Linked DNA regions of Aquibium microcysteis. The protein of the gene in region 2 interacts with the protein of the main gene of each other region in a pairwise test. Links are inferred from orthologs where the notes say so. Each region holds a gene or a part of one and is shown on either strand. Other genes may lie near its edges.

What was found.
Region 1: the proteins of accC (region 2) and ribD interact in binary tests that used the Escherichia coli proteins (3 or more experiments, as listed by UniProt). The link is inferred for Aquibium microcysteis from one-to-one orthologs.

Annotation. Positions count from the first base shown.
Region 1 is NZ_CP061080.1:84,369-87,537, reverse strand. Bases 209-3,062 are described here. They hold ribD (bifunctional diaminohydroxyphosphoribosylaminopyrimidine deaminase/5-amino-6-(5-phosphoribosylamino)uracil reductase RibD), read right to left. Parts: upstream 2,253-3,062; coding sequence 1,164-2,252; downstream 209-1,163. Other genes in these bases: IAI54_RS00375 (GntR family transcriptional regulator), read right to left, coding at 2,325-3,062; IAI54_RS00385 (riboflavin synthase), read right to left, coding at 544-1,161; IAI54_RS00390 (endonuclease/exonuclease/phosphatase family protein), read right to left, coding at 209-494. Also shown: more of IAI54_RS00390, read right to left, coding at 1-208; more of IAI54_RS00375, read right to left, coding at 3,063-3,169. UniProt on the Escherichia coli protein: Converts 2,5-diamino-6-(ribosylamino)-4(3h)-pyrimidinone 5'-phosphate into 5-amino-6-(ribosylamino)-2,4(1h,3h)-pyrimidinedione 5'-phosphate.
Region 2 is NZ_CP061080.1:653,386-656,536, forward strand. What follows is about bases 292-3,127. They hold accC (acetyl-CoA carboxylase biotin carboxylase subunit), read right to left. Parts: upstream 2,464-3,127; coding sequence 1,120-2,463; downstream 292-1,119. Other genes in these bases: IAI54_RS03005 (LysE family translocator), read left to right, coding at 292-477; aat (leucyl/phenylalanyl-tRNA--protein transferase), read right to left, coding at 489-1,106; accB (acetyl-CoA carboxylase biotin carboxyl carrier protein), read right to left, coding at 2,471-2,932. Outside these bases: more of IAI54_RS03005, read left to right, coding at 1-291; IAI54_RS03025 (DsbA family protein), read right to left, coding at 3,132-3,151. UniProt on the Escherichia coli protein: This protein is a component of the acetyl coenzyme A carboxylase complex; first, biotin carboxylase catalyzes the carboxylation of the carrier protein and then the transcarboxylase transfers the carboxyl group to form malonyl-CoA.

The DNA.
Region 1 (3,169 bases), 570 kb from region 2 along the record:
AGGTGCACCACGCAGATGACCTCGCCTGTCGCTTCGTCGAAGAGCCGGACGCCATGGGCGTTGCGCGGACGCGGATGCGCGCCCCATCCGTCGGGCGAGAAGGAACCGTGGACGAAGTCGAGCGCCTGCCCGATCACCGGCAGGGAGCGGCGCGTGCAGGTCGCGAGGCCGAACTCGGACGAAAAGGCGCCGTCATCCTCGTGCAGTCCGCCGTCGGGGGCGTGCAGCACGCCGCCATGGCCGTGCAGCACGCCACGTGCCGACGGGAAGAAACACGAGTCGTGGCCGGGAAAGGTTGCGCGGATCTCGTCGTAGAGGTTTGCCCGCTGCGGCAGCTCGTCGCCGTCGCCCCTATAGCTCAGCCAGCCGATTCCGGCACCGGGCGTGCGCACGACCTCCTGGAGGCAGAGCACGTCGGCGTCGACGGCCGCCAGAAAAGGCAGCAGCGGCTCGAAGACCCGACCGCCCCAGGCGTTGAGCGACAGGATCCGCATCGCCGGTCTCCCTCCCGTCCTCGGCTTCGTCCGCCGCCGCGGCGGGTGTTCAGGCCGGTTCCCGGTCGGCCTCCGCCAGCCGCGCCGCATATCGGGCCATGGTGTCCACCTCGAGGTTCACCGCATCGCCCACCTGCCGCGCGCCCCATGTCGTGACGGACAGGGAGTGCTGGATGAGGAGCACGTCGAATCGGCGTCCCTCGACCCTGTTGACCGTCAACGAGGTGCCGTCGAGCGCCACCGAGCCCTTCGGCGCGATGAAGCGGGCGAGTTCGGCCGGCGCCTCCAGGGTGAAACGCACCGCGTCTCCCTCCTCCTTGCGGGCCACGATGGCCGCCTTGCCGTCGGCATGGCCCGAGACGATGTGCCCGCCCAGTTCGTCGCCGATCTTCAACGCGCGCTCGGTGTTGATGCGGGTGCCGACCTGCCACTCGGCGACCGTGGTCAGCCGCAGCGCCTCTTCCCAGGCCTCGACTTCGAACCAGCGCGCATTGGAGCCTTCCGGCGGCAGCGACACGACGGTCAGGCACACGCCCGAACAGGCAATCGAGGCGCCGATGGCGATGGTCGCCGGATCGTAGGCGGTCTCGACGCGGAACCGCACGCCCTCGTTGAGTGGGCGCTTCTCGGCGACGGTGCCGACGTCGGTGATGATACCCGTGAACATGGTCAGGCCCTGTCGAAGATGAACGAGCGGTCTTCGCCGAAAGCCTCCGTCGCTGTCAACATGAAGCCCTGCGGACGCGTGTCCGGGCCGATCGGCGAGATGACATGGCGCGCCGGATCGATGCCGGCGCCCACCGGCCGCGCGCCGACGAAGAGCACGATCCGGTCCACCAGCCCGGCCTCCAGGAAGGCCGCCGCGACCCGAGCGCCGCCTTCGACCATGACGCTCTGGACGCCGCGCGCGCCGAGATCCTCGAGCAGTTCGGGAAGCGCGATCCGCCCGTCGTCGAACTCGCAGGCGAGAAACTCCGCACCGCTGTCGGCGAGCGCGGGATTGGCAGGTCCTGCCACCAGCAGCGGCACGTCACGCGCGGTGGCGACGAGCTTCAGCCCGGCATGGAGCCGCGAATTCGCGTCCAGCACGATGCGCAGCCGGGACTGGTCCGCCAGCCCTGCCAGGCGGCAGGTGAGTTCCGGATCGTCCTCGATCGCCGTGCCCGCGCCGATCAGGATCGCATGGTGTTCGGCGCGCATCAGGTGGACCTGCGCGCGCGCCTCGGCGCCGGTGATCGCCACCTGCCGTTCGTCGCGCACTCCGAGCAGCCCGTCGGGCGAGACGGCGAGCTTCAGCGTGACGAAGGGCCGGCGCAGGCTCTTGTGAACGAGGTATGACGCGAGGCCGTGCCTGGCCTCGGCCTCCATGAGCCCGGTCTCGACGGCAACGCCGGCCGCGCGCAGCATCGCATGGCCCTTCGAGTTCACCCGCTCGTCCGGGTCGACCACCGCCGTCACCACCCGCGCGATGCCCGCCGTGATCAGCGTGCGCGCGCAGGGCGGCGTGGCGCCGTGGTGGGCGCAGGGTTCGAGCGTCACGTAGGCGGTGGCGCCTCTGGCCAGTTCGCCGGCCTCTGCCAGCGCGACGGGCTCGGCGTGCGGGCGTCCGCCCGGCGCCGTGACGCCGCGCCCCACGACCATGCCGTCGCGCACGATCACGCAGCCGACGGACGGGTTGGTCCCCGTGCGGCCGAGGTTGCGGCGGGCCAGTCTGATCGCGGCGGCCATGAAGCGGCTGTCTTCGTCTGTCGTGCTCATGGCGCCTGCCATAGCCCAGGCCGGTGCCGCCAGGGAAGCGCCAGCGCAGCCGTCGGATCGGGCCTGCGCGGTTCAGCGGCGCGGCAGGCTGAAATCCGCCGCCTGGCGCAGGTGCTGGCGCAGCAGGGCTTCCGCCCATTCCACGTCGCCCGCCTCGACCGCGTCGAGGATCGCCACGTGCTCGCGGCAGGACTGCTCGATGCGGCCGGGCGGCAGTTCCTCGTAGCCCGCCGATTCCTGCATCCGGCGCAGATTGTTCTGCTGGCGGACGGCGTCGGCGAGGAAGCGGTTGCCCGAGCAGGCCGCCAGCGTCTCGTGGAAGGCGGAGTTGATGCGGAACCACTCGTCGGCGCCGGTGCTGCGGCCGCTGTCGGCGAGCACCCGCTCATGCGCCCGGCGGATCGGCGCGAGTTGCGCCGGATCGGCGTGGAAACCCGGCGCCCTGAGCCCGGCGCATTCCACGACCATGCGGAACTCGTAGCTCTCGCGGTAGGCGTCCTCGCCTTCCAGCGATTCGGCGAAGCGCCAGCCATGGCCGGGCAGCCGTTGCGCCAGCCCCTCGGCGGCAAAGCGCAGCAGAAGCTTGCGCACCGCGCCGCGCGGCAGGTTGTAGCGCGGCATCAGCTCGGCCTCCGACACCTCCTGCGGCAGTTCTCCGCGCGCGCGCTCCCGCATCATCTGCCGGTAGAGCGCCTCGTGCGGCGACGTCGGCAGCACCGTCTCGGGATCGATCGCGGCGAGATCCTGCGCCACCTGGAGACCGCGCGTCTCCATCGGCGCGAGCACGCCGCGGGCGACGAGCAGGTCGAGGGCAGCGCTCACCGGCGAGCGCGACACGCCGAAGCTGCGCGCGAGTTCCGGCGCCGAGACGCGGGCGCCGACCGCGGCACCGCCGTCGCGCAGGCGCTGCAGGATTC
Region 2 (3,151 bases):
CATGTGGTGGCCGCGGCCGCCGGGCTGTCGGTGCTGTTCCATGCGGTGCCTGCGCTCTATCTGGCCGTGAAGCTCGCCGGTGCCGCCTATCTGGTCTGGCTCGGCATCTCCCTCTTTCGCGGCAGCGGCGGATCGTCGGCCGGCCTGCCACACGATCTGCCGCGCAAATCGGGCCGGCGCGCCTTCGCCGAAAGCGTCGTGGTGGAGGTGCTGAACCCGAAGACGGCGATCTTCTTCCTGGCCTTCCTGCCGCAATTCGTCGATCCGGCGGCGACGCTGCCTGTCTGGACCCAGTTGCTGATCCTCGGAACGGTGGTCAATTTGACCTTCTCGCTGGCCGACATCGTCTGCGTGCTGATCGCGGGCCGGCTGGTGGAGGCGATGCGCCACTCGTCGCGCGCACAGCGGATGGCGCAGCGGCTCGGCGGCGGCGTGCTGGTCGGGCTCGGCGTGCAGATGGCGCTGCAGCGGGGCTGAACGCCTGGCGGTCAGGGGTAGAAGACGGCCTTGCCCGAAATGCCCTCGGCGAGCATTTTTTCGTATTTTCGCCGCGGCACGTCGACGGCGCCGAAGCGCTTCAGGTGCTCGGTGGTGAACTGCGTGTCGAGGAGGATGAAACCGCGGTCCCGCAGACGCTCCACCAGGGCCACGAGGCAGACCTTCGAGGCATCGGTCTCCAGCGAGAACATGCTCTCGCCGAAGAAGGTGCGCCCGAGCGTCACCCCGTAGAGGCCGCCGACGAGCCGGCCGTCGCGTCGCGCCTCGACCGTGTGGCAGTGGCCGCGCTCAAACAGGATGCCGTAGGCCTCGCGGATCGGCCCGTTGATCCAGGTCGACGGGCGAACCTCGCGCGACTGCGCGCAGCCGTCGATGACGGCCGAGAAATCGCGGTCGACATCGATCGAGAAGACCTGCCGCCGGATCGTCTTCGCCAGGCTCTTCGGCACGTGGAAGGCGTCGAGCGGGATGATGCCGCGCGTCTCTGGACGGACCCAGAACACCTCCGGATCGTCGGCATTCTCGGCCATCGGGAAGACGCCCGAGGCATAGGCCTTGAGCAAAAGGTCCGGCGGGATGCGGTGGCCGGGCGCGAAGGGACGTTCCATCGCCGGCCCCGGCTCAGTCCTTGGCCGCGAGGTACTTTTCCAGCCAGTGGATGTCGTAGTCGCCATTGGCGATGTCGCCATTGCCGACGAGGTCACGGAACAGCGGCAGCGTCGTCTTGATGCCGTCGACCACGAATTCGTCGAGCGCGCGACGCAGGCGCATCATGCATTCGACGCGGTTGCGGCCGTGCACGATGAGCTTGCCGATCAGGCTGTCGTAGTAGGGCGGGATGCGGTAGCCGGAATAGACGCCGGAATCGACCCGGATGCCGAGGCCGCCGGGCGTATGGAAATGGGTGATGGTGCCCGGCGAAGGCGTGAAGGTGCGCGGGTCTTCCGCGTTGATGCGGCACTCGATGGCGTGCCCCTGGAAGCGGACCTCGTCCTGGCGCACCGACAGGCCGCCGCCGGAGGCGACGCGGATCTGCTCGTGGACGAGATCGATGCCGGTGATCGCTTCCGTCACCGGGTGCTCGACCTGCAGGCGGGTGTTCATCTCGATGAAGTAGAACTCGCCGTCCTCGTAGAGGAACTCGATGGTGCCGGCGCCCGAATAGCCGAGATCGGCGATGGCGTTGGCGCAGATCGCGCCGATGCGCGCGCGCTCCTCGGCGTTGAGGGCGGGCGAGTTCGCCTCCTCCCAGACCTTCTGGTGGCGCCGCTGCAGAGAACAGTCGCGCTCGCCGAGGTGGATGGCGCCGCCGCGGCCGTCGCCGACGATCTGGACCTCGATGTGGCGCGGCTTCTCGAGATATTTCTCGATGTAGACGGCGTCGTCGCCGAAGGCGGCGCCGGCCTCCGTGCGCGCCGTGGCGAGCGCGATCTCGAGATCGGCCTCGCTGCGCGCGACCTTCATGCCGCGTCCGCCGCCGCCGGCCGACGCCTTGATGATGACGGGATAGCCGATCTCGCCGGCGATGCGCCGGGCCTCCTTCTCCTCGGTCACCGCGCCGTCGGAGCCGGGGACGACCGGGATGCCGAGGCGCTTGGCAGTGCGCTTGGCCTCGATCTTGTCGCCCATGATGCGGATGTGGTCGCCGGAGGGGCCGATGAAGGTGATGTTGTGGGCCGCCAGGATGTCGGCGAAGCGGGCGTTCTCCGACAGGAAGCCGTAGCCGGGATGGATCGCGTCGGCGCCGGTGATCTCGCAGGCCGCGACGATCTGGTGGATGTTGAGATAGCTGTCGCGCGAGGGCGGCGGGCCGATGCAGACGCTCTCGTCGGCGAGGCGCACATGCATGGCGTCCGCGTCGGCCGTGGAGTGGACGGCCACCGTCTGGATGCCGAGTTCCTTGGCCGCGCGCAGGACCCTGAGCGCGATTTCGCCCCGGTTGGCGATGAGGATCTTCTGGAACATGCCGCGGCTACTCGATCACGACGAGAGGCTCGCCGAACTCGACCGGCTGCGCATCCTCGAACAGGATCTGCGTGACCGTGCCGGCGCGCGGGGAGGGGATCTGGTTCATCGTCTTCATGGCTTCGATGATCAGCAGCGTCTGCCCCTCGCGCACCTTCTGGCCGACCTCGATGAAGGCGGGCGAGCCGGGGGAGGGAGAGGCATAGGCGGTGCCAACCATCGGCGAGGGGACGATCTTGTCGGACGGCGGGGCCGAGGGCTTGGCGGCTTCGACCGGCGCCGGGCGGTCGTAGACGGCTGCGGGGGCTGCGATCGGAGCGGCCACGGCCTGGACCATCGTCGCCTGACGCGACACCTTGATGCGCAGATCGCCCTGCTCGACCTCGATCTCCGAGAGGTTGGTATCGTTGAGGATGCCCGCCAGGTCGCGAATGAGCTTCTGGTCTATGCCGGGGGTCTTGGTCGCCATTGGGCCTGTGTTCCTTCGCAATTCCGCTCATGCGCGCGGGGCGGCGGTCCGCTGCCCCCGATCCGCCGGCCTGCCGATCGTGGCGCAATCGCGCCCGCCGGGCGCCGCACCTCTATAGTCGGGATGATGCGCGCGTGAAAGAGCGCAAACGCGTTCTTTCCCCGTGCGCGGTGCGGGTTCCGCCGGCTTCTTCCCCGTATCAGCAGGTGGCCTTGCCGC